Regions from separate parts of the Mycobacterium sp. NGS45 genome, predicted to be linked through region 2. Evidence: predicted binding sites of a transcription regulator. Region 2 holds the regulator's gene; each other region holds the start of a gene.
What was found. The regulator LexA, encoded in region 2, represses DNA repair genes until DNA is damaged. The targets are predictions, from matches to a motif close to CGAACANNTGTTCG.
Positions count from the first base shown of each region.

Region 1: a site for LexA is predicted at 2,524-2,537, ahead of AC5Y3P_RS01670 (alpha-ketoglutarate-dependent dioxygenase AlkB). Genes of this name have one in related genera too.
Region 3: a site for LexA is predicted at 2,425-2,438, ahead of AC5Y3P_RS11830 (HNH endonuclease signature motif containing protein). Genes of this name have one in related genera too.

Region 1 covers NZ_JCALDB010000001.1:344,576-354,901, forward strand. The annotation lists gene AC5Y3P_RS01655 (TspO/MBR family protein) at 1-396, shown strand, start outside; gene AC5Y3P_RS01660 (DUF5642 family protein) at 510-1,181, shown strand; gene AC5Y3P_RS01665 (DUF5642 family protein) at 1,211-1,855, shown strand; gene AC5Y3P_RS01670 (alpha-ketoglutarate-dependent dioxygenase AlkB) at 1,905-2,510, opposite strand; gene arcA (arginine deiminase) at 2,676-3,866, shown strand; gene AC5Y3P_RS01680 (HNH endonuclease signature motif containing protein) at 3,899-5,164, opposite strand; gene AC5Y3P_RS01685 (dolichyl-phosphate-mannose--protein mannosyltransferase) at 5,218-6,762, opposite strand; gene rsmI (16S rRNA (cytidine(1402)-2'-O)-methyltransferase) at 6,788-7,624, shown strand; gene AC5Y3P_RS01695 (aminodeoxychorismate synthase component I) at 7,626-8,888, opposite strand; gene AC5Y3P_RS01700 (RNA polymerase sigma-70 factor) at 8,939-9,844, opposite strand; gene AC5Y3P_RS01705 (NAD(P)/FAD-dependent oxidoreductase) at 9,844-10,326, opposite strand, start outside.
Region 2 covers NZ_JCALDB010000021.1:50,095-60,420, forward strand. The annotation lists gene AC5Y3P_RS18035 (alpha/beta fold hydrolase) at 1-484, shown strand, start outside; gene AC5Y3P_RS18040 (PhzF family phenazine biosynthesis protein) at 525-1,220, shown strand; gene nrdR (transcriptional regulator NrdR) at 1,237-1,689, opposite strand; gene AC5Y3P_RS18050 (LysM peptidoglycan-binding domain-containing protein) at 1,834-2,355, opposite strand; gene lexA (transcriptional repressor LexA) at 2,602-3,282, shown strand; gene AC5Y3P_RS18060 (LGFP repeat-containing protein) at 3,349-5,730, opposite strand; gene AC5Y3P_RS18065 (acyl-CoA dehydrogenase family protein) at 5,939-7,084, opposite strand; gene AC5Y3P_RS18070 (TetR/AcrR family transcriptional regulator) at 7,190-7,798, opposite strand; gene AC5Y3P_RS18075 (acyl-CoA dehydrogenase family protein) at 7,795-10,056, opposite strand; gene AC5Y3P_RS18080 (Zn-ribbon domain-containing OB-fold protein) at 10,070-10,326, opposite strand, start outside.
Region 3 covers NZ_JCALDB010000011.1:13,016-23,341, forward strand. The annotation lists gene AC5Y3P_RS11825 (fumarate reductase/succinate dehydrogenase flavoprotein subunit) at 1-2,160, shown strand, start outside; gene AC5Y3P_RS11830 (HNH endonuclease signature motif containing protein) at 2,576-3,961, shown strand; partial or broken gene AC5Y3P_RS11835 (adenylyl-sulfate kinase) at 4,223-4,591, opposite strand; partial or broken gene AC5Y3P_RS11840 (phosphoadenosine phosphosulfate reductase domain-containing protein) at 4,594-4,881, opposite strand; gene stf0 (trehalose 2-sulfotransferase) at 4,878-5,681, opposite strand; gene AC5Y3P_RS11850 (sulfatase family protein) at 5,748-7,103, opposite strand; gene cysK (cysteine synthase A) at 7,564-8,499, shown strand; gene epsC (serine O-acetyltransferase EpsC) at 8,501-9,085, shown strand; partial or broken gene lepA (translation elongation factor 4) at 9,087-10,326, opposite strand, start outside.

The DNA of each region.
Region 1 (10,326 bases), on a different contig from region 2:
ACCTGGTACCGCACCATCGACAAGCCGGGCTACGTCCCGCCGGACGGTGTCTTCCCGGTGGCCTGGACCAGCCTCTACGCGAGCATCGCGGGAACGTCGGCGTCGACCCTCGATCGGTTACGCGAAAAGGGCGATACCGCCGAGGCCCGCGCGTTCGTCGCTGCACTGGCGACCAACCTGGCTCTCAACGCAGGCTGGAGTTGGGTGTTCTTCCGCCGGCACCAGCTGGGTCCGGCGGCCGTCAACGCCGGACTGTTGGCGCTCAGCAGTGCTGACCTGACTCGCCGAGTCGCGCAGGTGAATCCCAAAGCGGGCCTTGCCCTCATCCCGTATCCCTTGTGGACCACGTTCGCGACCGTCATGTCGGTCGACATCTGGCGGCGCAATCGTCGCTGAGCGTGCTTCGAGCGGTGCTGAAACGAGTGTGCCGAGTCGAAGTTCGACTCCCGACGCCGACGACATATCCGTAATCCACCGTCGCTGAGCGGCGGCTGTGATATCAACGGGCGGTGCGGGTTCGGGTGCCCCCAGTGCTGGCCGTCGCGGTTTGCCTCGTCGCGGCCTGCGGCTCGCCCGCTGACTCCCCTGCGGCGCACCATTCGTCGGGGAAATCCGCGACCCAGCAAACCGGACGCGTCGATCCGAGCCGGATCAAACGGGTCAGCGGGGCACTGCCCGACGGATACGAGGTCGCCGACGCATCCGGGGTCGACTCGCCCGCCCACTTCTGGGGCCTGCGGGACGGATCGATCAGCGCACCAGCGCAGTGCGCTGCGTTGGTCGACGCCGGTGCCGACGGGCCCGCCGTGGGAGTGTCCGGCTCCGGTGCGGGCGGCATTCTCTACGTGGTGGCGGTACCGGGGCCGGTCGCCCCGGACGTCGGTGTGCGGAATTCCTGTGGGCATTGGGTGATGTCGAATCGCAATTCCACAGCCGACATTTCGCTCGTCGACGCGCCGAGCATCGAGCGCGCGCAGACCGTGGGAATGACCGCGACGATCCACACCGCGGTCGAGTCCGGTAGCCAAACCGAGTCCCGGGCAAGCACTTTCACTGCCTACGCCGACGGCCAGCTGGTGTTCGTCACCTTGGTGGTCGACCCCGGATCACCGCTGCCGGCGTTGGATTCCCGGGTGGCCGCCGAATTGTTGGTCGACGCGGTGGCAGTGTTGCGCGGCTGATCCGGCCCGGGTGGGTAGATTGACGCCCGATGAAAACACACGCGGCACTGGCGGCCACCGCGATCGTCGGCCTGCTGGCCGGTTGCACCGCCAACTCGGCCGACATCAGCAAGATCACCGAACTGAAGTCGTCGTTCGGCCCGGAGTTCACCGTCACCGAGCAGGCTCCGACCGGCATCGATCCCAAGATGCTGGGCGGTCAGAAGCTGCCGGAGGGTGTGGCGTTCGAACCCGCGGATTGCGCGCAGTTCGCGGCCGGCCAAGCCATGCCCGACGGGCTGCAGGGCAACATGGCCGCGGTGACCGCGGAAGGTATGGGCAACCGATTCCTGGTGATCGCACTCGAGACCTCCGAGGAGATTCCGCTGAGTGCTCCCGGCGAGAACTGCAAGAAAGTCTCCTTTGCTGGTGAGGGGCGGCGCGGCACGGTCGAGTACGTGCCCGCCCCGCAGATCGACGGCGCTCAGACCCTCGGTGTGCATCAGGTGTTGCAGGTGACCATCGACGGCAAGGTGCAAACCGGCGAGCTCTACAACTATCTGGCCCAGTTCGGCGGTTACCGGGTCTCGGTGACGGCCAACCCGCTGGTCGCCTCGGACCGCCCGACCGTGCCGGTGGACACCAAACGGGCCGAACAACTGCTGGTCGACGGCGTCGCCGCCATCCGTACCTGAGCGATTTCGGTGCGTTTAGGGGCGCTCACCGCACCTAAACGCACCGAAATCACCGGACGCCGCGCGGGCGGAACTGGATGCTGATCCGCGGGCCGACCGGACGCGTGGTCTTCGGGATGGCGTGTTCCCAGGTGCGCTGGCAGGATCCGCCCATCACCAGCAGGTCGCCGTGGCCATGTTTGAGCCGCAGCGACGGGCCACCGCCGCGTGGTCGCAATGCGAACGTGCGCGCGGCGCCCAGGCTGACGATGGCCACCATGGTGTCCTCGGTGCGGCCGCGGCCGATGGTGTCGCCGTGCCAGGCCACGCTGTCGTTGCCGTCGCGGTACAGACACAGTCCCGCGCTGACGAAGGGTTCGCCGAGCTCGCCGGCGTAGATGTCGTTGAGCCGACGGCGGATCTGTTTGAGCGCCGGGTGCGGCGCGGGCTCCTCGACCAGGTCGTGGAAGCTGATCAGCCGCGGGACGTCGAGCACCCGGTCATACATCTGCCGGCGTTCGGCCCGCCACGGGATGCTGGACAGCAACTCGTCGAACAACTGAGCCGGGTTGGCCGGACCGTCGAGCCAACCGGCCCGCACGTCGATCCACGCGCCATTGCTCAACCAGCGCCGATCGGCGTGCTCGAACAGGGCTTCCTGTACCGCCTGCGACACGTGGCCAGTCTATCGCACAGGCGTTCGATAGAAAGCGGTGCGGCACGCCGAATCGTTGGGTTCGAAATGCGCGGCGGCGCGAAGGCTCACAGCCGGGTCGGGCCAGGGCAAAGCGTAGTTGAGCTGGCCGGCCGCGCTACCGTGCTAGCTGTGACCACACAGGCGTTGGGCGTGGATTCCGAGGTGGGCCGGCTGCGAGCGGTCATCTTGCATCGGCCGGGTGCCGAACTGCAGCGGCTCACACCGCGCAACAACGACGCGCTGCTGTTCGACGGGTTGCCCTGGGTGGCGCGCGCGCAAGAGGAACACGACGCCTTCGCCGAGCTGCTCCGCTCGCGTGGTGTCGAGGTGCTGCTGCTGGCCGATCTGCTGGCCGAAGCGTTGCACAGCGGCGCTGCCCGCATCCACGGAGTCGGGGCTGCCGTGGATTCACGCCGGCTGGGTTTGCCTCTGGCGCAGGAACTCTCCGCGTACCTGCGGTCGCTGGAGGCAGCCGAGCTGGCGCACGTCTTGATCGCCGGCATGACGTTCACCGAATTGCCGTTCGACGGCAACGATTTGTCGTTGGTGCGTCGGATGCACCATGGCGCCGACTTCGTGATCGACCCGCTGCCCAACCTGATGTTCACCCGGGACTCGTCTTTCTGGATTGGTCCGCGGGTCGCGATCACGTCGTTGGCGCTGCCGGCCCGGGTGCGTGAGGCGTCGTTGACCGACTTGATCTATGCCCATCACCCGCGGTTCCTCGGGGTGCGCCGGGCCTACGAATCGCGTTCGGCGCCAGTCGAAGGCGGGGACGTGTTGCTGCTGGCGCCCGGCGTGCTGGCCGTAGGGGTGGGGGAGCGGACCACCCCGGCGGGCGCAGAAGCCTTGGCTCGCAGCCTGTTCGACGACGACCTGGCGCACACCGTGCTGGCCGTTCCGATCGAGCAGGACCGCGCCCAGATGCACTTGGACACCGTCTGCACCATGGTCGACGTCGACGCCGTGGTGATGTACCCGAACATCGTCGACTCGGTGTCGGCCTACACCATACGCCGGTCCGGATCCGGGGTGACGATCGCCGATGCGGTGCCGTTCGTGCAGGCCGCCGCCGAGGCGATGGGTATCGACCGGTTACGGGTGATCGACACCGGCCTGGATCCGGTCACCGCCGAACGCGAACAGTGGGACGACGGCAACAACACTTTGGCATTGGCGCCCGGCGTGGTGGTGGGCTATGAACGGAACACCGAAACCAATGCGCGGCTGGAGGATTCGGGGATCGAGGTGTTGCGGATCGCCGCCTCGGAACTGGGCACCGGCCGCGGCGGGCCGCGCTGCATGTCGTGTCCGGCCGCTCGCGACCCGATCTAGGTCCGCCGGTCGGGGTGGAAGTCCCTGGAGGCCTAGAGGGTGATGGGTGGTGGTGGTCGGTAGGGGTCGTAGAACCACCACATGGCGCGTTCGCCGGTGGGTCCGGGACATGGTGGGACGTCGGGGAATCCGGTGGTGGGTGGTCGGGCCAGCGAACCTGGGTGTAATCGCCTGCCTTCGCTGTCGGTGACGACGAGGCGGTGGGCCGGGCCGGTGATGGTGATGATGCCTTTGTGGTGCAGGCGGTGGTGGTACGGGCAGACCAAGACCAGGTTGTCCAGTTCGGTGGCGCCGCCGTTTTCCCAGTGGGTGATGTGGTGGGCGTGCAGTCCGCGGGTGGCGCCGCAGCCCGGTACTGCGCAGGTCCGGTGGCGGTGTTCGAGGGCGCGGCGCAGGCGGCGGCTGATGGTGCGGGTGGTGCGGCCGGATCCGATCGGCACCCCGTCGCGTTCGAACCAGACTTCGCAGGTGGCATCGCAGGTCAGGTACTGGCGTTCGGATTCGGGCAGCACCGGGCCCAGGTGTAGGGCGGCGATGCGGTCTTTGATGTCGAGATGGATGACGACGGTGGTGCGTTGGGCGTGCGGGCGGCGTTGGGTTTCGCTGTCCCAGCTGGTCTCGACCAGGCGTAGGAAGGCGTCGAAGGTGGTGGGCATCGGCGGGCGCTGGTCCGGGGATTCGTCCGGCTCGTCGTCCTCTTTGCTGTCGCCGTGGTCGTGTTTCCAGTCGGTGATCAGGGCGTCGAGGTGGGAGTGCAGGGCGGCGTCGAGTGCGGCGGAGTCGGTGTGGCTCATGGTGATGCGCCAGTAGTCGACGTCGTTGCGGGTGGTCTTGGTGATGCCGTGTTCGGGGGCGGGGCGCTTGTCCGGGTCGGGGCGGGGTTCGAGTTTGACCGCGTGGCGCAACTGGGTGACGGTGGCGACGCCGACCAGCGGTTCGTAGTGGGCGTCGGATCCGGTGCCGGCGCGTTCGGCGATGACGCCGACTTGGTCGAGGGAGAAGCGGCCTTCTTTCATGCCTTGGGCGCAGCGGGGGAATTCGTCGAGGCGTTGCGCGATGGCGGTGATGGTGCGCGCGTTCGATGGTGAGCAGCCGGTTTTCCAGGCGACCAGAGCGGGCAGGGAGCGCACGCCGGTGTTGCCCCAGATGGCGTCGCGGTGGATTTCGGCGATGATCTCTACGACCCGGGCGTCGATGGCGTTGCGTTGCCCGTTGAGTTCGGCCAACTCATCGAAGAGCACCTCGAGGCGCTCATTGGGCCCCACCCGAGGGGCTTCATCGACGACGTCGGTGGACATGACCCCAGCATGACACCAGCCACCGACAAAAAACCGCGCCGAGAGCCCGGCCGTCAACGCCAGGACGGCAACCAGATCTGCATCTGCCAGGTGGACGCCGAAATCGGCGTCCCGGTCAGTACCGGGAACAGCCACGCGAAGTTGGTGATCACCAGTGCCACATAGCAACTCACCACGATCAGGCCAAGTGTTCGTCGTTCCGAGTTCTGCCCGGGTTGATACAGGATGTCGCCGCATATCAGCGCTATCGCCATCACCAGGAACGGCGCCATCGTGGCTGCGTAGAAGAAGTACATCTGCCGGTCGACGTCGGCGAACCAGGGCAGGTATCCGGCGAAGTAACCGACCAGCACCACGGCGTAGCGCCAATCCCGGCGCACGAACGTTCGCCAGGCCGCATACACCAGTACCGGTACCGCGATGAACCACATCGCGGGGGTGCCGACCAGCAGGACGGCCTTGACGCAGGAGGCGGTACCGCAGCCCGGCACGTTGTCCTGATCGATGGCATAGAGCACCGGCCGCAACGACATTGGCCACAGCCACGGCTTGGATTCCCATGGGTGGTGATTGCCGGCGCTGTTGGTCAAACCGGAGTGGAACTCGAAGGCCTTCGACAGGTAGTGCCACAGCGAGCGGATCGCGTCCGGCGGCTGGTACCACGCGCGTTCGCCGATCGCGCGGCCCGCTTCGTAGCGGTCGACGGCGGTTTCGGAGGCGAACCACCCTGCATAGGACGCCAGGTACACCGCGAACGGAATCAGCAGCAGCGCATACGTCGTCGGCCCCAGATCGCGGCGCACGGTGCCCAGCCACGGCCGGGCCACCCGGTACTGGCGGCGGGCCACGATGTCGAACGCCAGCGACATCGCACCGAAGAACACCACGAAGTACAGCCCGGACCACTTGGTCGCGCAGGCCAACCCGAGCAGCACGCCGGCGCCAAATCGCCACCAGCGCACCCCGAGTCGCGGACCCCACGGGGTGTCGGCGATGCGCCCGTCGAGCAGCACGTTGTGCATCCGCTCCCGGACCTGGTCGCGGTCGACGATCAACGCGCCGAACGCCGCGACCACGAAGAACACCAGGAAGCCGTCCAACAGCGCGGTGCGTGAGGTGACGAACGTGACGCCGTCGGCGATGAGCAGCAGACCCGCGATGCCGCCGACCAGCGTGGAGCGGCTGATCCGCCGCACGGTTCGGGCCACCAGCACCACCAGGATCGTGCCCAGCAGCGCGCCGGTGAACCGCCAACCGAGTCCGGTGTAGCCGAACAACGCTTCGCCGATCGCGATCAGCTGCTTGCCGACCGGTGGATGCACCACCAGCCCGTAGCCCGGGTTGTCCTCGATGCCGTGGTTGTGCAGCACCTGCCAGCCCTGCGGTGCGTAGTGCTTCTCGTCGAAGATCGGGGTGCCGGCGTCGGTCGGCGACTGCAGGTTCAAGAACCGGGTGACCGCGGCCAGCGCACCGATCACCAAGGTCATCGCCCAGCCCTGGGCACGATCCAGCGGGCCGAAATCCGCAATGGGAACCAGCGGGCCCGGGCTGATCACGGGTACGGCGCGCTCCGGCAACACCGGACTGGGAGCGGTCATCGTCCACGATCGTAGGCTGTTCGGCATGACCGCCGGCCGACTGTTGCTGGCCGCCACGCCGTTGGGTCAGCCCGCCGACGCCTCCACCAGGCTCGTCAAGGCCTTGAGCACCGCCGACGTGGTGGCCGCCGAAGACACCCGCAGGGTCCGGACGCTGGCTCAGGCGCTCGGCGTGCGGATTGCCGGGCGGGTGGTCAGCCTGTTCGACCAGAATGAAGCCGCCCGGGTGCCGGGTCTGCTCGACGACATCCGCGCCGGGGCGACCGTGCTGGCCGTCACCGACGCCGGAATGCCCTCGATCAGCGATCCGGGCTACCGCTTGGTCACCGCGTGTGTGGCTGCCGACCTGCCGCTGAGCTGCCTGCCCGGGCCGTCGGCAGTGACGACCGCCCTGGCGGTGTCCGGGCTGCCCTGCGACCGGTTCTGTTTCGAAGGCTTCCCGCCGCGCAAGCCCACCGCCCGCCGCACCTGGTTGCAGACGCTGTCCGACGAGCCACGCACCTGCGTGTTCTTCGAGTCGCCGCGGCGGCTCGCCGAGTTGTTGAACGACGCCGTCGACGTGCTCGGGGGGCAGCGCCGCGCGGCGGTGTGCCGCGAACTGACCAAGACCCACGAGGAAGTCATCCGCGGCACGCTGGCCGAACTCGCCGAGTGGGCCACCGGCGGCGTGCTCGGTGAGATCACCGTGGTGCTGGCCGGTGCGACGCCGAGCGCCGACGTCGACGAGTTGGTGGCGGCTGTGCAGGCCCTGGTCGACGACGGCGTCCGGGTCAAGGACGCCTGTCAGCAGGTGGTGGCGGCCCATCCGGGCGCGCCCTCGCGCCGCGAGCTCTACGACGCGGTGGTACGCGCGCGGGGCTGAATCAGCGCGCCGGAACGATTGGCCGAGATCCTGCTCGCGCGGGTTCGGCGCTACACCTGAGCTCCAGCAGCGGCGCCGCCTTGTGCAGGCATTCGGCCCATTCCGCCTCCGGGTCGGAGTCGGCGGTGATGCCGCCGCCCACACCGAGCACCGCGTTGCCGACGGCGTCGAACTCGACGGTGCGAATGGCCACGTTCAACTCGGTGCCGGCCAACGGCGAGGACAGTCCGACCGCACCGCAGTAGACGCCGCGCCGATGCGGCTCCCAGACCGAAAGGAGTTCGCGGGCGCGGTGTTTCGGGGTCCCGGTGACCGAAGCCGGCGGGAACGTGGCCGCCAGCAGCGCGGCCGCCGGCAGCTCCTCGTCGACCTGCGCGGTAACCGTCGACACCAGATGCCAGACCCCGGGCGCAGGCCGCACCGCCAGCAGTTCGGGCACCGTCACCGAACCGGTGGCGGCCACCCGGCTCAGATCGTTGCGGACCAGGTCGACGATCATCACGTTCTCGGCGACGTCCTTGACCGAACTGCGCAGCGCAGCCGGGTCGGCGTGCTTGGGCAGCGTGCCCTTGATCGGGCTCGAGGTCACTGCGGCGCCGCGCCGCACCAGGAATGTCTCCGGCGACAGCGAGGCCACTGCGCCCCACTCGCCGGCCAGATAGGCCGCCCGCGCCGGAGCCAGCTCAGCCACCGCGTCGGCGAAGAAATCCAGGCTGGAGCCGTCCGCGACGCCGGTGAACTGGGTGCAGATACAGGCCTGATACACCTCACCGGCGCCGATCGCGGCCAGACATGCCAGCACCCCGGCGCGGTGCTCGTCGGCATCGGGTGCGGTCCAGTCGACATGCCACCGGCGCGGCCGGGCCGGGGCGGCCAGCGACGCGCTCAACCAGGTCGGCATCGCGGCGCCGGACAGGCTCTCGAAGAACCAGCCGCCGTCGTCGGCGCAGCGCAGCACGCAGTCGGTCCAGCCGCCGGCCGCCTCCGGGATCCGCGGGCCGGCACCGTCGGCGCCCGCGTCGGGATAGGACAAAAAGCCCAGCCAACCGCCGCCGACCACCGGACCACAACCGGGCCGGCCGCCGAACACCTGGTCGGGCGGCACCGCCTGGGCCGACAGCGTCGGCGCGATGACCGCGCGGGAACCGAACCATTGCCCGGTCAGGGCCGCCGGCGGCGCCAGGCCCAGCCGCACGGTCGCGGCCGCCACCGCGCGCAGCACCTCAGCGGGGCTGCCGAGGGGCCCGAGCCGGTCGACGCGCATCGCATCAGGATGGCAGAGGCGACCCGGCGCTGCCCAATGCCGGGCGCCGGCTACCGCGCCAGCCGGCGCGGCACCGACCATGCGGTCAGCTTGTCCGGGTTGCGCATGGCGTAGAAGTTCGTGATCAGGCCGTCGACGACGTCCACCAGGATCACACCCTCCATTTGATCGCCGATGTAGAGCACGAACGCCGGGGCGTTGTTGTACCAACCGGGTTCGACCCGACCGCCGACCCCACCGAGGCGCACCAGACCGACCACCAGCCGCGCGACGTTGCCGGCACCGTGCACCGGCCGGCGCGCCGCGCTGACCTTGCCGGCACTGTCGGCGGTCCACACCACGTCGGGTGCGAGCATCGACATCAGCGCGTCGACATCCCCGGTGGCCGCGGCCAGGAAGAACCGGGTGGTCAACTCCCCGGTGGTCTTGGGGTCCACGGCGTCCACCCGCTTGCGGCGCGCCCGCACGTGTTCGCGGCTGCGGTGCGCGATCTGGCGTACCGCAGCCGTCGACTTGTCCACCGCCGAAGCGATTTCGTCGTACTCGAAGCCGAACACCTCGCGCAGCACGAACACTGCGCGTTCGTCGGGGCTCAGCGTCTCGAGCACCACCAGCATCGCCATCGACACCGACTCGGCGAGCACCACGTCGGCTGAGGCGTCCTGATCGATCAGCAGCGGTTCGGGCAGCCACGGCCCGATGTAGTCCTCACGACGCCGGGCCGCCGCGCGCAGTGCGTTGAGCGACTGCCGGGTGACCAGTGCAGCCAGATAGGACTTGGTGTCGCGCACCGTGGCCAGGTCCACCTCGGCCCAGCGCAGGTAACTCTCCTGCAGCACGTCGTCGGATTCGGTTGCCGTGCCGAGGATCTCGTAGGCAATGGTGAACAGCAACGGCCGCAGCTGGGTGAACCGATCGGCGTGCTCGGTCGAGTTTCCTGCGCTGGGTGCCGACATCAGACCAGCGTCTCCTCATTCGCCTCGGTGATCAAGCGATCCCGGTCACCGCCCTTGAACCAGAAGTAAGCGCCCGGTTTGCGGCCCTCCTTGCCCAGGTAGGTCACGGTGGCCCGGCAGACCTGCTCCTTGATCAGCGCCGCGGTGCGCCCCCCGATGAACAGCCGGCGCGGCGAATCGTCGGCGTGCGAGATCTGCACGGTGCCGTGCGTGCGGCCGATGCTCACGCACTGCCCGGTGAACCGCTGGTCGATGCAGGCGGGCTGGGTGCCGGCGATCCGGGCCAGCACGGTGTTGGCGGATTGGATGCCCATCGGGCCGGCGGCCTGGCAGCTCATCCGCAGCGGCACGCCCGACGGGGAGGCTGCGTCGCCGGCGCCGATGATCCGGTCGTCGTCGACGCTGGTCAGGGTTTCGTCGGTGATCAGCCGGCCCATCTCGTCGGTGGTCAGGCCGCTGGCCGCGGCCAGTCCGGGCACCCC
Region 2 (10,326 bases):
GTTCGGATCCACCGGCCTGGGCCGTGACCTTCCCGATGTGCTCCGGATCCTGCGCGATCTCCCCGAACCCACCGCGTCGTCGGCGTTCACCCGCACCTTGCGGGCGGTGGTGGACTGGCGCGGTCAGGTGGTCACCATGCTGGATCGATGTTATTTGACCGAATCCGTTCCCGTTCAGTTGATCTGGGGCGAACAAGACGCAGTGATCCCGGTCAGCCACGCCCACTTGGCGCATTCGGCGATGCCGGGGTCCCAGCTCGAGGTCTTCCGGCGCTCCGGACATTTTCCGTTCCGCGACGATCCAGACCGCTTCGTCGAGGTCGTGCAGCGGTTCATCGACACCACCGCCCCGGCGGTCCACGACCAGGAGTTGTTGCGCCGGTTGCTGCGGGCCGGGGCCAGCGCATCTGCGATCACCGGGTCGCCCGACACCCGGGTCGCGGTGCTCGACGCGATGGACGCCGACGAGCGCAGCGCGACCTGACCCTCGCATTCCCGACAACCGGTTGGCTAGAGTCGCAACCATGGCCATCACCGTCACCGTGTTGCGGGTGTTCACCGATCCGGACGGCAAGTTCGGCAATCCGTTGGGCGTCGTCGACGCGGCCGCTGTGGCACCGACTGAGCGTCAAGCGTTGGCCACGGAATTGGGTTATGCCGAAACCATATTCGTCGAGCAGCCGAGCGACGGCGCGTCCTCCACGCAGGCGCAGATCTACACTCCGGTAACCGAACTACCGTTCGCCGGCCATCCGACGGTGGGGGCCGCCTGGTGGTTGCGCGCCAACGGCACTCCGGTACACACCTTGCAGCTGCCGGCCGGGATCGTGACGGTCGGCTATGACGTGGGCGCAGAACGTGACCTGACCGCGGTCACCGCCCGCGCCGAGTGGGGACCGGAGTTCGACGTTGTCGATCTGGCCTCGCCCGAGGACGTGTTGGCCGCCGACCCGGCCGACTACTCCGACGACATCGAGCACTATCTGTGGGCTTGGATCGACAAGCCCGCGGGGCACATCCGAGCCAGGATGTTCGCGGCCAACCTCGGCATCCCCGAGGATGAGGCCACCGGATCGGCCGCGGTCCGCATGACCGAATATCTCAGCCGCGACTTGGTGATCACGCAGGGCAAGGGCTCGCCGATCGAAACGCAATGGAGCGCCGACGGCTGGGTCCGAGTGGCCGGCCGAGTGATCAGCGACGGCGTCAGCGCGGTCTGAGCCGCACGGCCAGCTGTCAGCCCGTGCGGTGCGCCCGCAGCGCTTCGATTTCGCGTTCGAAGTCCTCGGCGGAATCGAACGATCGGTACACCGAAGCGAACCGCAGGTAGGCCACTTCGTCGAGTTCGCGCAGCGGGCCCAGGATGGCCAGCCCGACGTCGTGACTGGGCACCTCGGGTGAACCGGCGGCCCGGATGGTGTCCTCGACCTTCTGCGCCAACAGGTTCAGTGCGTCGTCGTCGACGTCGCGCCCCTGACAGGAGCGGCGCACGCCGCTGATCACCTTCTCGCGGCTGAACGGCTCGGTGACGCCGCTGCGCTTGACCACCGCTAGCACGGCGGTCTCCACGGTGGTGAACCTCCGACCGCACTCCGGACAGGACCGACGGCGCCGGATCGCCTGCCCCTCATCGGTTTCCCTCGAGTCGACGACTCGGGAATCCGGATGACGGCAGAATGGACAGTGCATGTCCGCTCCTTCGTCGCGCCGGTTGGGAATCTCCCAGCCTCAAAAGCCTACCTGCGCGTACTGCGGAGCGGGCGGCGACCACCGGCGATCCCGCCGGGCCGTGCTTGTGCTTGTGTCCCATTCGGATTCACCGGCCCCGGTCGATCAGCCGACCGGTGCGATCAGGGTCTGCCCGGCGTTCACCGCCGCACCGTCGAGACCGTTGAGTTCTCGAATGGAAGCGACTACCCCGGACACCGATGCGTTGGGCGCCACCCGGGCGGCTACGTGCTGCAACGTTTCACCCGGCAGCACCTGGACGACGGCCAACTGATCCGGCACCGGCGAGCCGGCCTTTCGCACGGCGTCGCCGACCTGGGCGACGATGCCGAGCCACACCGTGATGACCGCGGCCAGCAGACCCAACCCCAGCACCGTCAGCGGCGTGACCCTACGCGCCGGCCGACGGTGCGGGGCCCGCGAGACCGCAACTCCGCTGCCCCGGTACCGCAGCGGCGCGGACCCGGGCCGGCCCGCAACCGGGCGGCGGCGCCGAGCAGCCCGCTGACCGGGATCGACACCGACCCGCCTGGGCAGCGGACGCGCACTCCGGCGCGCACCGAAAGCGAGCTCCCGCCGATCTGCGGCGGTGGTCGAAAAACCTGCTTCCAGGGTGTTGTGTGTCATGTCCGGTCCTTTCGGTCACGCTCTACATCCAACGGTGGATCGCTTGTATGTTCGATAGCGTAATCGCTCACCCGTTCGAAGAGAACGATGAAATCGAACATGTAATCGATTCGTAGCCAAACCCTAGAGGCACCTACCGACAAGTCGCGCCGACCACATCTGCCCCAGCGGCCACACCGGCCGGACTCCGACACACCCTCGAACACATGTTTGATCAATCGGCGGAACGCGACTACATTCAGCGTCATGGCTGACAGTGATCTGGGATCAGACCCGAAGCTCGACCGCACCCTCACCGATCGGCAGCGCAAGATTCTCGAGGTGATCCGCGCCTCGGTGACCACCCGGGGCTACCCGCCCAGTATCCGAGAGATCGGCGACGCCGTCGGCCTGACCTCCACGTCCTCGGTCGCCCATCAGCTGCGCACCCTGGAACGCAAGGGCTACCTGCGTCGCGACCCGAACCGGCCGCGCGCGGTGGACGTCCGCGGCGCCGACGACGGCCTGCGATCGGTGCCCAGCACCGACGTGGTCGGGTCCGACGCGCTGCCCGAGCCCACGTTCGTGCCGGTGCTGGGCCGGATCGCAGCCGGCGGCCCGATCCTGGCCGAAGAGGCCGTGGAAGACGTCTTTCCGCTGCCCCGCGAACTTGTCGGCGAGGGGTCGCTGTTCCTGCTCAAGGTCGTCGGGGAATCCATGGTCGACGCCGCGATCTGCGACGGCGACTGGGTGGTGGTGCGCCAACAGAACGTCGCCGATAACGGCGACATCGTCGCCGCGATGATCGACGGCGAAGCCACCGTCAAGACCTTCAAACGCACCAGCGGCCAGGTCTGGCTGATGCCGCACAACCCGGCCTTCGACCCGATCCCCGGCAACGACGCCGCGATCCTGGGCAAGGTCGTCACCGTGATCCGCAAGATCTGACGACCGCGGAGCTGCGAGCGGCTGCCCGCAGGTCGCAGTCAGATGCCGCGGGTGAAGCGGCCGGTCTCAGGGCTGCGGATGAAAACCGTTGGCCTCAGCGTGTTCTGGGCTGGCGAACCAGATCTCGGCCACGGTCTGCTGATAGCCGACGGTGCCCGGCAGGTAGTACGTGCTGGTGCGCATACTGCCCTTGATCGGGTAGCCGTCAGGCGCCTGGTGTGGATCGTCCAACGGCAGATGGATCGCCGGCGGCGGCGGTGCGTCCGGAGCCGAGGTGACCACCGTGGTCTCGTCCGAAGCCGGGTCGCCCCGGTAGGACGGTTCGGGGTACGGGTCTTCGGCGTAATCGTCGTCGCCGTAGTCGTCGTCGGCGTAGTCATCCTCGGGGTACCGCTCTTCGGCGTAGTCGTCATCCGCGGGTGCCCGTCGGTAGGACTCCTCGACGCCGGCCCCGTATTGGTCCTCGGTCGCGCCGTAGCGCTGCTCCGGTGCGGCCTCGGGCGGCGGCACTGCGCCGTACACCGGAGCGAACAACGAACCCGGCCCGGGCAGGTACACGTCGTCGTCGGGTGCGGTCCACACCGAGGGATCGGCATCCGGGCTGACCGCGGCATGCCGTCCCGACGGCGTCTCATCGATCACGTGGGTGGGCGCAGTGTCGACGGCGTCGTCGTCCCCGTCGTCGCCCTGCACCTCGTCGGCCTCATGTGCGCCGCGGTGTGTGAACAACGCGTTCGGGTCGTCCTCGGTCAGGTCGCGGCGGTACTCGGTGGTCTCCTCGCCGCCGACCTCGGGCTCTGACCAGCCGGTTCGCGCCTCCAGATACTCGGTGTCGTCCTCGGTTTCCTGGTACCCACCGGACGCCCGCTCCGACCACCGGCCGGCCCAGCGATCCTCGGGCTCGTCGTAGCCTTCGCGGTAGCGGCCCTGGTACCCGGTGTAGCCCTCGTCGCGGGCTTCGCGGTAGCCGTCCTCGTGCTCATCGCCGTAGCCGTCGTCGTAGCCGTAGCCGTCGTCGTGGTCGTCGTAGACCGGGGCGCGGCCGCGCGGCTCTTCGACCACCCGATCATGGTCGACGTCGACGTCGACGTCGGAGCCGCGTGCCCGGGAGCGCGCCCGCCAGGCCCACAACCCACCGAGCACCAACAAGGCCAGCGGGATCAGCCACCACAGCCAGCCGAGTCCGGTGCCGGACTCGTCGGCCGACGTGTCGGCAGCCTCGGCGCCCGGGGCGGCCGGCACCTCGACATCGACCAGCTGCTCGGCCAACCCGGCCGGGTCGGTACTGAAGCTTTCGTCGGCGGCGTTCCAGGACACCGAACCGGCCGCGAACTGCTGCGAGGTGACCTCGCCGTCGACAGTGGCGTCGGCGACCGGTACGCCCAACGCACCGGCGGCCCCGCCCAGCTGATCCCAAGCGGCCTTCATCGGGCCGCGTACGATCACCGCGCCGTCATTGGGCGTCCAGAAGATGGCCGGCTCGTCGCCGGCCGCGAAGTTCTGCACCCGGCTGTCGGGCACGCCGCCGTCGGTCTCGGCGCCGACCGGGAAGCCCAGGTCCCCTTCCGGACCGCCGGCATCGCGGTACTTCTCGGCGATGGCGCCGGCAACCACCTGAGCACCGGTGTCGGGACTGAAGTAGATGGTGCCGCCGGCGAAATCCTGTGCCGCACCTTGATCGCCGACCGGGACCTGCCCACCCTGCTTGACACCGAGCGGTCCGGCTTCGCCACCCGCGTCCCGCCAAGCGGCGTCGATGGCCGCGGTCGCGTCGTTGGGCGGGGCGAAGTTCAGATCGGCCAACTGGTCGGCGAGTTCGGGCGGTTCGGTGCTGAAGGCACCCGTGCTGGTGTTGAAACTCAACTGGCCGGCACTGAACGTCTGGGTCAGGACGTCGCCGTCGGCACTCTGGTCAGAAGTCGGGACGCCGAGCACACCGGAGGATCCACCCAGCTCGTCCCAGGCCGCGTTGATCGGGCCCCGCACCACCCAGGCACCGGTGTCGGGAGTCCAGAAGATGACCGGGCTGCCTTCGCCGTTGAAGGTGGTATTACGACTTTCCGGGCTGACCCGGCCGGGTCCTTCGTCAATCGTGGGAAATCCGAGATCACTGTCGGCAGGCCCGCCGAGCGCCAGATATTTCTCCAGAATGGCGCCGTGCATGATCCTGGCCTGTGTTTCCGGCGTGAAGAAAATCGCACCGCCGGTGAAATTCTGACCAAATCCGGCGCCGGCCGCATAGACCTCGCCAGCGGGCGCACCGAGGGTCGATGCCTGGCCACCGACTTCCTGCCATTTGGCGGTTATGGCGTCGGCGGCATCGGATTCCGGTGAGGCGTAAGCGAGCGGCGTCTGCACAGCCGTGCTGGTGACCAGCGCAGTAGCGGCCACCAAACCGACCACTGCGCGATTCACCAGCCTGCCCAATGACGATCGTCTGCGTGTCATCGCACTCTCCCCGCGATTAGCTGCGCTGCGTGTTCGCACATTGGTCGCCCCCGTTTTGGCTGCATTGCCCAATCGGCCCCACGGGGACCATATTGACGTCATTTGGGTGACAATACCCACCAGTCACACGGATTCCGTGCAGCCGCGACCGGCGCGCGCGTGTTTTGCACACGGCTTTTGGCGCCCGCGCCGGGCCGGAACCGCGACCTCAGACGCCGAGGCTGCGACCGATGATTTCCTTCATGATCTCGGTGGTGCCGCCGTAGATGGTCTGCACGCGCGCATCCAGATAAGCCTGCGCCACACCGTACTCACGCATGTAGCCGTAGCCGCCGTGCAGCTGCAGGCAGCGGTCGATCAGCTTCACCTGCGCTTCGGTGGAATACCACTTGGCCATCGCGGCCTGCTCGGCGGTCAATTTCTCCTCGAGATGCAGTTTCAGGAACTCGTCGACCATGATCCGCACCGCGGTCGTCTCGGTGGCCAGCTCGGCGAGCAGGAAACGGCTGTTCTGGAAGCTGCCGATCGGCTTGCCGAACGCCTTGCGTTCCTTGCAGTACTGGATGGTGTCGGCCAGCACGGCTTCCATCGCCGAGACCGCCATGATCGCGATCGAGATGCGTTCCTGCGGCAGGTTCTGCATCAGGTAGACGAAGCCCTGGCCCTCCTCGCCGAGCAGGTTCTGCGCCGGCACCTGTACGTCGGTGAAGGACAACTCGGCGGTGTCCTGGGCGTCCAGACCGATCTTGTCCAGGTGGCGACCGCGCTCGAAACCGGCCATACCGCGCTCGACGACCAGCAACGAGAAACCCAGCGCGCCCTTGTCCGGGTCGGTCTGCGCCACCACGATCACCAGGTCGGAATGGATCCCGTTGGTGATGAAGGTCTTCGAACCGTTCAGCACGTAGTGGTCACCGTGCTTGACCGCGCGCGTCTTGATGCCCTGCAGGTCGGAGCCGGTGCCGGGTTCGGTCATCGCGATCGCGGTGATCAGTTCGCCGGTGCAGAACTTCGGCAACCAGCGCTGCTTCTGCTCTTCGTTGGCCAGCCGCAGCAGGTACGGCAGCGCGACGTCGTTGTGCAGCGAGAAGCCCAGACCGCTGTAGCGGCCCGCGACGGTCTCCTCGACCAGCACGGTGTTGTACCGGAAGTCGTCGTTGCCGCCACCGCCGTACTCCTCGGGCACAGCCATGCCCAGGAAGCCCTGTTTACCGGCTTCCAGCCACACGTTGCGGTCGACGATCTTGTCCTTCTGCCACTGCTCGTGGAAGGGCGCGACGTGCTTGTCGAGGAAGGCGCGGTAGGACTCCCGGAACAGTTCGTGTTCGGGCTCGAACAGGTTGCGCTGGTACATGACGGCGTTGCTCACGGGTGACCTCCGGCAGCTTTGATCAAATCAACCGCCACGATATACCAACCACCCGGTTGGTCGAGAAACGAAACGCTGCCGGGGCCGTGGTCAGCCGCGCTGCTCGGCCGGCAGCCGCGGGGTCAGCAGGTCCACGAACTTGTCCGCGATCCGGTAGGCGTCGGCCATCGGGCCGCCGCGCACGATCGCGGCCGACAAGACGGTGTTGATGATCCCCCAGAGCATGGCCGCGACGTCGGCGGCGTCGTCGGCGCCCAACGCCGCGAAGTCCTCGGCCAGGGTGCGGCCGGCGTCCTCGGCGAACTGCGCCATGATCTGCTGGACGTTGGGATCCAGCGAGTTCTGCAGCAGCTGACAGACCTTGAAGAAGCCCGGCCAGCGCTCGAAGCTCTCGATGATCACCCGCACCTTGCTGCGGACCCGACGTTGCGCCGGACGCGGATCGGCGTGCTCGACGACGAAGACCGGTTGCGCCCAGTGCGCCAGCACCGCGGCATAGAGGTGCTCCTTGGAACTGAAGTAGCGGTACAGCGTCCCGAGCGCGACGCCGGCCTGATCGGCGATGTCGCGCATCTGGATCTGCTCGTAGTCATGCTGCTGCAGCGCCGCCACGGCGGCCCGGATGATCTGCGAACGGCGCGCCTGCTTGTAGCCCGGCAACTCGGTTGCCGGGGCCACGCCCTGCCCGCCGCGCGTCATCGCCGCGGCAATCCCAGGATCATCGTCGCGATGATGTTCAGCTGGATTTCCAGCGTTCCGCCGCCGATCAATTCCGACGGCAACGCCAGGGTGTATTCGACCGGCGTGTCGTTGGCCTGGGCCAGGGTGTAACCCTGCGCGCTGCCGCCGATCTGCTGAACCAGCGCCGAGCGCCCGCCGAACCGCAGTGCGTAGCTGCCGATCTGGCGCAGCACCTGACCGGTGGCCACCTTGGCGATGCTGGTCGCCGGGCCGGGCCCATGTCCGGCCAGTCGGCTCAGGGTGTCGCGCAGCCCCAGTGCGGCGATCGCGTTTACGCCGGCCCGGACCTCGCCGAGTGCACGCACGACGCCGGCGCGATCCGGCCGGGACTGCTGGGCCAGGGTGCGCAGTACCGCTTCGCGGTCGTCCTTGAGATAGCCGCTGATCGCGGCGCGTTCATTGGCCATGGTGGCCAGCGCGGCTGCCCAGCCCTGACCGGGCTGGCCGACCAGCATGTCGTCCGGCACGAAGACGTCGTCGAAGAACACCTCGTTGAAGTGCGCGTCGCCGGTCGCGGTACGTAGCGGCCGGATGGTGATCCCCGGCGTGCTCATGTCGAGTAGGAAATAGCTGATGCCCTTGTGTTTCGGGGCGTCGGGGTCGGTACGGGCCAGCAGCGCGCCCCAGTCCGCCCGATGAGCCGACGAGGTCCACACCTTCTGACCGTTGATCCGCCACCCACCGGGCACCTTGGTGGCCCGAGTGGACAGTGCAGCCAGATCCGAACCTGCACCCGGCTCGGAAAACAGCTGGCACCACGCCACGGTGCCACGCAGGATCGGTGCGGCGAACTGGGCTTTCTGCTCATCCGTACCGAACATCAGGATGGTGGGCAGGATCCACTCCGCGATACCGAGCGAGGACCGGACCACCTGCGGGCGGCGGTCAAATTCCTCGGTGATGATCAGTTGCTGCACCGGGGTCGCGTCCAAGCCCCACGGCGCCGGTAGCTGCGCGGCCAACAAACCGGCGTCGGCCAGCACATCGCGCTGGGCGCCGCTGTACAGGTTCTCGTAGTACGGGCTTTGCCGGCCGGGCGTGTCGTTGGTCAAAGTTGCTGCCCGGTCCAGGGTTTCGGCGACCTGCCGGCGGAATTCGAGATCGGTGTCGGGCAACTCGATGCTGAAGTCGCGACTCGGTCCCGCCGGGTCACCCAGTTCGGCTGCCCACCTGTCGGCCGGCCGCGCGGCTGCGGCCAAGCTGATCGCGCGGCGCCAGTACAGGTGCAGATCGTGTTCCCAGGTGTAGCCGATCGCACCGAACATGGTCAGCGCGTCGAACGCCAGATCGGGCAGGGCCGCCAGCGCGACGATCGCCGCGCCGGCCGCGGCCAGCCGCTGCTGCTGGGCGTCCTGGCCGATTGCGCGTACCGCGTCCCAGGCTGCTGCGGCGATCAACTCAGACTGCACGTAGAGCCGGGCGGCCTTGTGCTGCAACGCTTGGAAGGCGCCGATGGGTTGACCGAACTGTTCGCGGACCTTCAGGTGCGCCACCACGTTATCGGTGCACCATCGCGCGATTCCGGCTGCCTCGCAGGCCAGCACCGCGGTGATCCGGTCCTGCACGCCGCGCTCGTCGATCCCGGACAGCAGATCGGCAGAACTCGCCAGATGGTTTGTGACAGTCAGTGTTCCGACGTCACGGGTCAAGTCGGTGGCCCGCTCGGCGGTGATTTCGAGCGCACCATCGGCGCTGTCGAGGACGAACCACGACGTCGTTGCATCCGGGGTGATCGCGCTGATGACGATGCGCTGCGCCGAACACAGACCGAGATCCGGTCCGACCTGCCCGCTCAGCACCCAGCCACCATCGTGCGGAGTGGCGGTCAACTGCCCGGCTTCCGACGACACCACGGTAGCCGTGCATCCGGCAGCGATGTCGTGGAGCAACCGGGTGGTCGCCGCGCCGGGCCCGGCGCTGGCCGCGACCGCACCGGCGATGACCGTCGGGACCAGCGGTCCGGGCAGCAGCGCGTAGCCGGCCGCGTCGACCACGCATGCCGCATCGACCAGCTCGCCGCCTTGGCCGCCGACCGCCTCACCGAGGTGTACGGCGTGAAAACCCTGGGCCACCAACGATTCCCAGAACATCGGGCGGTCACCGGCGGCCACCGACTCGAACTGGGCGCGGGTCTTGTCCAGCGGGGCGTTACGTGCCGCGAAGGCTGCCATCGCCTCGGTCAGCTGCAGCTGTTCGTCGGTCAGCCCTACCGGCACGGCGCGACTCCCCTCATCGACTCGGTTCGTACTTCAGCAGCGTCACACCGTCGCCTGGACAGTCGACGAACACCGGCGAGACCGGCATACCGATTTCCAGCTCGGCCGGGTCGACGTTGACCAGCTCGGTGGCCAGGCGCGGGCCTTCCTCCCAGGCCACCACGGCCAACAACTGCGGTACCTGGTCGGCGAACTGCGGCGCAACCGGACGATGCGCGACGGTGAAGCTGACCAGCGTGCCGCGCCCGGAGATCTGCCGCCACTGCAGAT
Region 3 (10,326 bases), on a different contig from region 2:
GAATTCGTCGTGGTCGGCGCCAAGGCGGTGATCCTGGCCACCGGACCGTGCGGCCGGCTCGGCTTGCCGGCGTCGGGATATCTGTACGGCACCTACGAGAACCCGACCAACGCCGGGGACGGGTATTCGATGGCCTATCACGCCGGCGCCGAGTTGTCCGGCATCGAATGCTTCCAGATCAACCCGCTGATCAAGGATTACAACGGCCCGGCCTGCGCGTACGTGGCCAACCCGTTCGGCGGTTATCAGGTCAACGCACTCGGTGAGCGGTTCGTCGACTCCGACTACTGGTCGGGTCAGATGATGGCCGAGGTGAAGCGCGAGATCGAATCCGCCCGGGGCCCGATCTACCTGAAGGTCAGTCACCTGCCCGACGAGACGCTCAGCGCACTCGAGGACATCCTGCACACCACCGAGCGACCCACCCGCGGCACCTTCCACGCCAACCGCGGGCACGACTACCGCAGCCACGACATCGAGATGCATATCTCCGAGATCGGTTTGTGCAGTGGGCATTCGGCGTCCGGAGTGTGGGTCGACGAGCACGCCCGCACCACGGTGCCCGGGCTGTACGCGGCCGGCGACCTGGCCTGCGTGCCGCACAACTACATGATCGGGGCGTTCGTCTACGGCGACCTGGCCGGTGCGCACGCCGCCGGCACTCTGGCCGAGTTGACTGCACCGCAGGACCTGCCGCCCGAGCAGATCGAGGCCGCCCACGAGCTGATCTACCGTCCGGCCCGCCAGCCGGACGGTCCGCCGCAGCCGCAGGTCGAATACAAGCTGCGCCGCTTCGTCAACGACTATGTGGCACCACCGAAGACCGCGACCAAGCTGTCGCTGGCGGTGCAGACCTTCGAGCGGATGCGGGCCGAGGTCGCCGGCATCGGGGCCCGCACCCCGCACGAACTGATGCGCGCGGTCGAGGTGTCGTTCATCCGGGACTGCGCCGAGATGGCCGCGCGGTCGTCGTTGACCCGCGACGAATCCCGGTGGGGCCTCTACCACGACCGCGCCGACGCCCCGCGCCGTGACGATGCCAATTGGCGCTTCCACCTCAACCTGTACCGGGGTGCGGACGGCACCATGCAGTTCGTCAAACGTCCGGTGGCACCGTACTTCGTGCCGGTGCCCGGGCTCGATGACCTGCCCGGACCGGAGACCGAGCCGATTCCGGTGGCCCAGCCGCCGCTGGCCACCGGCCAGGCACCGGAGCCGGTCGCCGAGCGGGTGGCGGCCGCCGAGCCGGTGGCGCCGCCGTCGGCGCGGATCGTCGCGGTGCTGGCGCTGGAGTCGCCGAGCCTCGACGAATTGGCCGAGTTCCTCGCCGACGACGATCCCGGCGTCCGCCGCACCGCCGTCGACGTGCTGACCGAAACCCTGTGCGACGGTTACGGTCCGGCCCTGGTGGCCGCACTGGCCGATGCCGACGTCGCGGTGCGCCGGACCGCGGCCGAAGGCCTGCGCGAACTGGTCGAGGTGGTGCCGGCACCCGCCGAGGTCGCCGCCCATCTCGGCTCGGCCGACCCCATCGTGCGCGCCACCGCGCTGTACCTGTTGGCCGCCCGGCGCAGCGGCGAAAGCTCCTGGTACCGAACGGCACTCGAAGACGTCGATCATCGGGTGCGAATCGAGGCGGTGCGGGCCCTGGTGTCGGTGGACGATGCCGACGGTGTCGCATCCGCGGCCGCCGACGCCAACCGCGAGGTGCGGATCGCGGTGGCCGGCGGGCTGGGCACACTGGCGGCTGGCGGCGTGAGGTCGAGCGGCAGCGGTGCGGTGGTGCGTGAGCTGCTGGCCGACCCGGATCCGTTGGTGCGGGCCGCCGCGTTGGCGGCGCTCGGCGCGGTGGGGTGCACCGCCGAGGACGTCGACGTCGTCGCTCGGGCGTTGCGCGAGAATGCCTGGCAGATCCGGCAGGGCGCTGCCCGGGCGTTGGCCGGCGCCGAACCGCAGGCCGCGGTGCCGCTGCTGGCCGACGCGTTGACCGACCCGCACCTGGACGTGCGCAAGGCTGCCGTGCTGAGCCTGAGCCCGTGGGCGAGCACCGAGCCCGCTGCCAGGGCGGCACTCGACGGCGCCCTGGTCGACAGCGATGCGGACGTGCGCGCCTACGCCCGTCGGGCGCTGACCCGGGAACCGGTCAGCTCGTCCCGTTAATGCTTGATGCTCAAGCTGCCAACGGATGCTCCGCTGATGCCAGACATGGCCGAACCAGCGGCCTCCCCCGGCCCCGATGGCCACGGCGATGCGACGGCCTCGGTGATGCGACCGCCAACTACCTCGGCACCTATCGCCGGGGCGCGAGTAGGCGGGTTCCGGAGTGGTCGGACGGGCGGGTTCCGGAGTGGTCGGACGGCGGCCGGAGATGTCCTCGAATTCTCTTGCATTGTCGCCGAATCGGCGTAGACTAGAACAAACGTTCGAATAGGGGTTTGACTCTCCCGGACTCCTAACGCGCCTCGTCATTGTGTGACTCGATGGTGCTGCCCCCTCTGGCGGGGCCGTCGGTGTCCGTTGTTCTTCGTGGGTGTCGCGCTGTTGCGCGGGTAATAGGGAAGCTCAGGTGTCCACTATGGATTCCGTTGACATCGATACCGTCGTCAATCTGCTCATCGAGGAGTTGGCACCGCCACCCGTCTGCCCTGGCGGTGTTGATGGTGGTGGAGGTCGCAGGCTCTACGAAGTCTTCGCCGCACCGCGCCGTGACGACGAACCACGGCTGGCTGCGGTGCTGACCGCCGTGGTCGCGCTGCGTAACCTGCTCGACGCGGTGATGGCCGGCGCCGCGAATGCGGTTGAGCGCCTCGGAGTCGGCGCAGGAGCGGAATCCTTGACGAGGTTGGGCGTGGCTCCGGCGGTGGCCTACCGCGCCATGCGCGTCGGCCGCGCTGCCCCCGGCATACCGGCGCTGGCCCGCGCTGCCCGGGTCGGTGGCGTGGGCCTGGAAGCCGCCGACGCGATCTGCGCCGGTATCGCCCACATTCAGGCCCGAGTGGCGATCGACGAAACAGAGCGGGCGCGGATCACGACGGCGTTGATGGTCGAGGCCAGTCCCGCAGCGATCACACGGAAGGCGCGCGGCTTGGCGATCGCCTTGACCCCCGACCACCCGACGCCGGCAGGTGTGCCAGTCGCCGAGGACGCCGCACTCAACGACATGACCCTGTCCCAAACCCGTGACGGCCGGGTACAAGCACGAATGGACCTGGACGTACATACCGGCGAGGAGTTGCACGCGGCGTTGGACGCGTTGTGCCGCCCCAGCCCGGCACCCGACGGCTCACCAGACCCCCGTACGGCCGGGCAACGCCGCGCCGACGGATTCGGCCAACTGTTGCGCAGCTACCTCAGTGGACAGTCTCGGCCCACTTCCGGCGGGGTCCTGCCGCACATCACCCTCATCCGCCCAGCATCTGCAGGCGCCGCGGCGGGCAACCCCGACGCTCTTGTTGCCGAGCTGGGTGCGGTTGCAGGCCCTGGAGCCTTCCCTGGCATCGGGTCGGCGGTCGACACCCTCGGGTTCTGCGGTCCGGTCACCACCACCACGGCCGAGTTGATCAGTTGTGACGCCGCGGTCACCGCGGTCTACGTCGACGCTTGCGGGGCACCGTTGGATGTGGGTCGCACCCAACGGTTGTTCCCGCCGAAGATCCGCAAAGCCCTGGCCGCCCGGGACTGTGGGTGCGCATTCCCCGGGTGTGGGCGCCCGGTGTCGTGGACCGACGCTCATCACATCCGACCGTGGGCGGCCGGCGGGACCACCAGCGTCGACAACGGCGTCCTGCTGTGCCGGCGCCATCACCGGATGATCCACCACGATGGCTGGCAGGTCTACCTCGGTCCCGACCGCCACCCCTGGTTCATCCCACCGGTCGACCCGGCTCATCCCACCAGAGCGCCCGAACACCTCCGCTGCCACGCCCGCCGCACATTGACTGCACTGCCCACTGCCGCCTGACCACCCCACCCAGCAGGACGCCGACACACCGTACAACTCGAAAACTACACAGAGACAACAATATTCGTACGCACCTTGACAATTCCACAGAGACGACGCCATCCACCGCACGGCGGGTGCCGGGCCGGTCACCCGGCCGACCCCGCACCCGCCACTCAGCTGCTGGACACCCTGGGCGCCCTGGGCGCCCTGGGTGAAGGGTGCCACCGACGACCCGCTGGACACCGGATGCGGCCACGGTGATTTCAGCCGCCGTGCGGTCTACTCCTGGGCGAGCTTGAGCACGTCGAGCACCTGGCCCACCAGCGCGTCGATATCCGCACCGGTGGTGTCCAGCACCAGATCCGGGCTCTCCGGCGGCTCGTAGCGGCCGTCGACACCGGTCAGCCCGCGGAGCTCACCGCTGCGCGCCCGCGCATACAGCCCCTTGGGGTCGCGGCGTTCGCATTCGGCCAGCGAGGTCGCGATGTAGACCTCGAGGAACGGCAGCTTGGCGGCTTCATTGAGTTTGCGCGCGATCTCGCGATCCGACTTCAGCGGGGAGACCAGCGAAGCCAGGGCAACGACCCCGGAGTCGGCCAGCAGCCTGGTCAGATGCCCGACCCGCCGAATGTTCTCGGCTCGGTCGCCGGCGAGCCGACGAGCAGCTTGTGGCCGTGCTCGGTGATGCGCCGGTCCCGGAACTCGATCACCTCGTCGAAGTTGTGTCCAGTGTCGATGTGCAGCACCGGGAACGGCAGCGGTGCCGGCCGAAACGCCTTCTCTGCCAACCGCAGCAATACGATCGAGTCCTTGCCAGCGGAGAACAGCAGCACCGGCTTGGCCAGTTCGGCCGCCACCTCGCGAATGATGTGCACGGCTTCGGCTTCCAGCAGCCGCAGTTCGTCGACGTGCGTGGTGTCGGTGGTCGCGGTGCTCACAGCGGCAGCCCCTCTCGTTGCGCGTCGGTGCGGTAGCGCTCGACCCAGGCATCCGACCGCTGGTCGGCCTGGCGTTCCAACACCGGGTCCGGCGCCAGCCGGCGGTCCTGCCCCAATGCCTCGAGCACGTCGCCGACGATCTGGGTCAGGTTGCGCCACAACACCGGATAGGGCACCTCGATCGGTTCGACGCCCTCCTCGGCGAACCAGTCCCGCCAGCCGGCCTCTTGGGCCCGCAGCATCGACACCACGTGCGCGATGGCTCCGGCGTGATACTCCGCGCGAGCGTCCCGCACCGGTTCGGGTCGGCCGCGCCACACCCGGGTCTGCACGGCACGCCAGAACGACACCGCCTGCGACACCACATCCGGCCGGTGGACGTGTACCAGCACCGGATCGGATCCGACCACGTCGCGGATCGCCGCCAGCAACCCGTCTCCCGAACGCTCCGGAAGCTCCTTGGCGCGCTGCAGCAACAGCGGGGTCTGGTTCCACATCAGCTTGCCGCCCCACACGCCGTTGGGGGTGCGGCCCACCGTGCGGATGTAGTCGCGCCAGATCTCGGCCGGTGCCAGGTCGGGCTTGCCCTCGACCAGCGGATCGAGCAAGCGCAGGATCGATTCGTCGGCCACGTCGGCGAACCACTCCCGCGGCTGCGGCGACATCGAGGTGTGCGGCAGGTACTGGAAGAACTCCTGCGGCTCCCCCGCCACGCCGGTGGCGCGCAGTGATTCGACCAGCAGGGTGCTGCCGCTGCGCTGTGCGGCGAGGACCAGATACGCGGTCGGATGATCGGGCATGCGGGGAGCGTAATAGCAACTGATATTAATCGCAGCGCAGGCGAAATTCATTCACCGCGAAAAGAACTATTGTCCAGTTTCTCCGCGAATGCCTCGGTGTGCGGCGTCGGCGGCCCTGCTCGGATGGGGGATGCCCTTGATCTGGGCGTAGGTCTGGGTGTATCGCTCGGAGATCCGGGTGCCGGCGAACTCGAAGGGAAGCACGTCGTTGGTGGCTTGCCGCCAGTCGTTCAACAGCATCGCGAGATCCTTTGCCAGCACGGCGAAATCTCCAGCATCACCCGAGTTCAAAAGGTTGTTCTGCTCACCCGGATCGACCCTGAGGTCGTACAGTTCACGCTCCGGTCGAGGCGTCCCGGCCACCCCGGCCACGGCCTGCCCGGACGGACTCTCGGCGATGTCCCAGGGCAGGTCGAGCAATGGCCGCGCGGCATAGTTTTCTATATAGCTGAAATCCTTGGTCCTAATGGCTCTGATCGGATCGAATGAATCGTGGAAAGTCTTCATCGAATAGACCGCGGAACGCACTTCAATGTTCCCATTCAGCAAATTCTGGGCGTGCGACAACCCTTCGATTTCCGGTGGGATTTGCACGCCCAGCAGATCCAGCAAAGTGGGCAACAGATCCACCCCGGAGAACAGCTCGTCGTAGACCCCCGACGGCACCGCACGGCTGCGTGGTGGACGCACGATCAGGGCGATGCCGGTACCCGCGTCGTACAGCGTGGATTTGGCCCGCGGCAGCGCCGGGCCGTGGTCGGTGACGAACACCACCCAGGTGTTCTCGGCCAGCCCGGTCTCGTCGAGCACGTCGAGCAGGCGGCCCACCGCGGCATCGGCGACAGTGATCGAGCCGTGGAAATCCGCGAGATCCTGGCGCACCTCGGGTGTGTCGGGCAGGTAGTCGGGCACCGCGATTGCCGCGGCATCGGCCGGCTGGTAGCGGTCGTGCGGATAGGGCCGGTGGGTCTCGAAGAACCCGGCGGTCAACAGAAACGGCTGTGCGGCCGAGCTACGCAGCCATTCGGTCGCCTGCTCCACCACGTATTCGCAGTACGAGTTGGACACGTCGAAATGATCGAAGCCCAGCCGGGACGGCACGCTGGTTTCATGCTGCATCCCGAAAAGTGCGGTTCGCCAACCTGATCCGGACAGGATCTGCGGCAGGGTGCGTACCCCAGGGCGGTACTCCCAGCCGTGGTGCGCCAGACCGATCAGTCCGTTGGACTGCGGATAGCGCCCGGTGAACAACGATCCGCGCGATGGTGAGCACAGTGGAGCGGTGGCATGTGCACGGGTGAACAGGATGCCCTCGGCGGCCAGCGCGTCCATCCGGGGACTGACCACATCCGAGTGCCCGTAGGCCCCCAGGTAGCGGCCCAGGTCATGCCAGTGCACCAGGAGAACGTTGTCGGTATTCATGGCTTCCACAGTGCCCGTCGGTGCGGTCGGTGCCGGATCGAATCAGGGTGAGCAGAACTCCCGTCGGTGAACGCGCTGCGGCGCGGGCCGGGTCGGCGGAGTTCGGAAACTGTAGCGGTCATACCGGTTGACTTTCGAAGACGAACGGCGCGGTACCGCACCATCGGCAGGCAGCGGCCGCAACGCCGGGGAATCAGGGCGTCAGAGCGTCAACGACGACAACAACGCACGGCGCGGCACAGCACGGCAGTGCGGCTCGGCGGTGCGGTGTACGACACGGCGACCAGCTTACCTAGCTGCTGACTCGAGACCACGAGTCGACATGTTCGTCAGGGCTGTTCGCCGCGCCGTGGCGGGCGACGAATAGCATCGGAATAATCCCGGCTCGGCATCGGCTGAGTTGAGCCGGGGCGTCCACACCGGCAGGGCAGCACGAGTAGGGCACGACGAGAGGTCAGCAATGGGCAATATCTACGGCAACGTCACCGAGCTGGTGGGGGGTACCCCGCTGGTGCGGCTGAATCGGCTGACCGAGGGCCTGGATGCGCAGGTGACGGCCAAGCTCGAGTTCTACAACCCGGCCAACAGCGTCAAGGACCGGATCGGGGTATCCATCATCGATGCCGCCGAAGCGTCCGGCGAACTGCGTCCCGGCGGCACGATCGTCGAGGCCACCAGCGGAAACACCGGCATTGCGCTGGCCATGGTCGGTGCGGCTCGCGGCTACAAGGTGATCCTGACCATGCCGGACACCATGTCCACCGAGCGCCGGGTGATGCTCAAGGCGTTCGGCGCCGAGATCGTGCTGACCCCGGGCTCCGAAGGCATGGCCGGCGCGGTGGCCCGGGCCAAACAGATCATCTCCGAGACCGAGAACGCGGTGGCCGCCGATCAATTCGCCAACCCGGCCAATCCGCAGATCCATGCCACCACCACCGCCGAGGAGGTCTGGGCCGACACCGACGGCGCCGTGGACATCTTCGTGGCCGGCATCGGCACCGGCGGCACCCTGACCGGGGTCGGGCGGGTGCTGCGCGAACGCAAGCCGGGCGTGCAGATCGTCGGCGTCGAGCCCAAGGACTCCGCCATCCTCACCGGCGGTGACCCGGGACCGCACAAGATCCAGGGCCTGGGCGCCAACTTCATCCCCGAGGTACTCGACCGTGACGTCTACGACGAGATCGTCGACGTCGAGTTCGACGACGCGTTGCGGGTGGCCCGGGAGCTGGGCACCGAGGAAGGCATCCTGGGCGGCATCTCGGCCGGCGCCAACGTGTGGGCCGCGCTGCAGTTGGCCAAGCGCCCGGCCAACGCCGGGAAGCTGATCGTGGTGATCGTGCCGGACTTCGGCGAGCGCTATATCTCCACGCCGCTGTTCGAGCACATCCGCGACTGATATGAGCCTGCTCTCGACGCTGCGCGAAGACCTCGCCAACGCGCGTGCCCATGACCCGGCCGCACGCGGCGACCTGGAGAACGCGCTGGTCTACTCGGGACTGCATGCGATCTGGTCCTACCGGATCGCGCACCGGTTGTGGCGCCGGCCGCGGCTGCGCGGACTGGCGCGGCTGCTGTCCCAGGGCACCCGGTTCGCCACCGGCATCGAGATCCACCCCGGCGCGACGATCGGCCGACGCTTCTTCATCGACCACGGGATGGGCGTGGTGATCGGTGAGACGACCGAGATCGGCGAGGACGTGATGATCTACCACGGCGTGACGCTGGGTGGCCGCTCGCTGAACCAGGGCAAGCGGCACCCCACCCTGGGCAACGGAGTCACCGTCGGCGCCGGCGCGAAAGTGCTTGGGCCACTGACGGTCGGGGACGGCAGCGCGATCGGCGCCAACGCCGTGGTGACCCACGACGTACCGGCGGACTCGATCGCCACCGGCATCCCGGCGGTGGTCCGGCACCGCACCGAGAAGCAGCGTGAGCCCTTGGTCGACCCGACCAGTTACATCGACCCGGCGATGTACATCTGAGCTACTTCTTGGCGTTCTTGTCCGCGGCGGCCGAATCGGTGGACAGCGCGGCGACGAAGGCCTCCTGCGGCACGTCGACCCGACCGATGGTCTTCATCCGCTTCTTGCCTTCCTTCTGCTTCTCCAGCAATTTGCGCTTACGGCTGATGTCACCGCCGTAGCACTTGCTCAAGACGTCCTTGCGGATGGCCCGAATGTTCTCGCGCGCAATGATCTTCGAGCCGATCGCGGCCTGTACCGGCACCTCGAACTGCTGCCGCGGGATCAGCTCCTTGAGCTTGGTGGTCATCTTGTTTCCGTAGGCGAACGCCGAGTCCTTGTGCACGATCGCACTGAACGCGTCGACGGCCTCGCCCTGCAGCAGGATGTCCACCTTGACCAGCGCGGCCTCCTGCTCGCCGGCCTCCTCGTAGTCCAAGCTGGCGTAGCCGCGGGTGCGCGATTTCAGCGAGTCGAAGAAGTCGAAGATGATCTCGCCGAGCGGCATGGTGTAGCGCAACTCGACGCGTTCCGGTGACAGGTAGTCCATGCCGCCGAGCTCGCCGCGGCGGGACTGGCACAGTTCCATGATGGTGCCGATGAACTCGCTCGGCGCGATGATCGTGGTCTTGACGACCGGCTCGAAGACCTTGCCGATCTTGCCCTCGGGCCAGTCCGACGGGTTGGTCACGGTCAGTTCGGTGCCGTCGTCCTTGATGACGCGGTAGACGACGTTGGGCGAGGTGGAGATCAGGTCCAGGTCGAACTCACGCTCGAGCCGTTCCCGGGTGATCTCCATGTGCAGCAGGCCCAGGAAGCCGCACCGGAAACCGAAGCCGAGCGCCACCGAGGTTTCCGGTTCGTAGGTCAGCGCCGCGTCGTTGAGTTGCAGCTTGTCCAGCGCGTCGCGCAGGTTCGGGTAATCGGATCCATCGACCGGATACAGCCCGGAGTACACCATCGGTTTGGGTTCGCGGTAGCCGGTGAGCGCCTCGGCGGCACCGTTGCGCGCGGTGGTGACGGTGTCACCGACCTTGGATTGCCGCACGTCCTTCACGCCGGTGATCAGATAACCGACCTCACCGACGCCGAGGCCGGCGCTGGCCTTGGGCTCGGGTGAGACGATGCCGACCTCGAGCAGTTCGTGGGTGGCCCCGGTGGACATCATCGAGATCTTCTCGCGCGGCGTGATCTTGCCGTCGACGACCCGGACGTAGGTCACCACGCCGCGGTAGATGTCGTAGACCGAGTCGAAGATCATC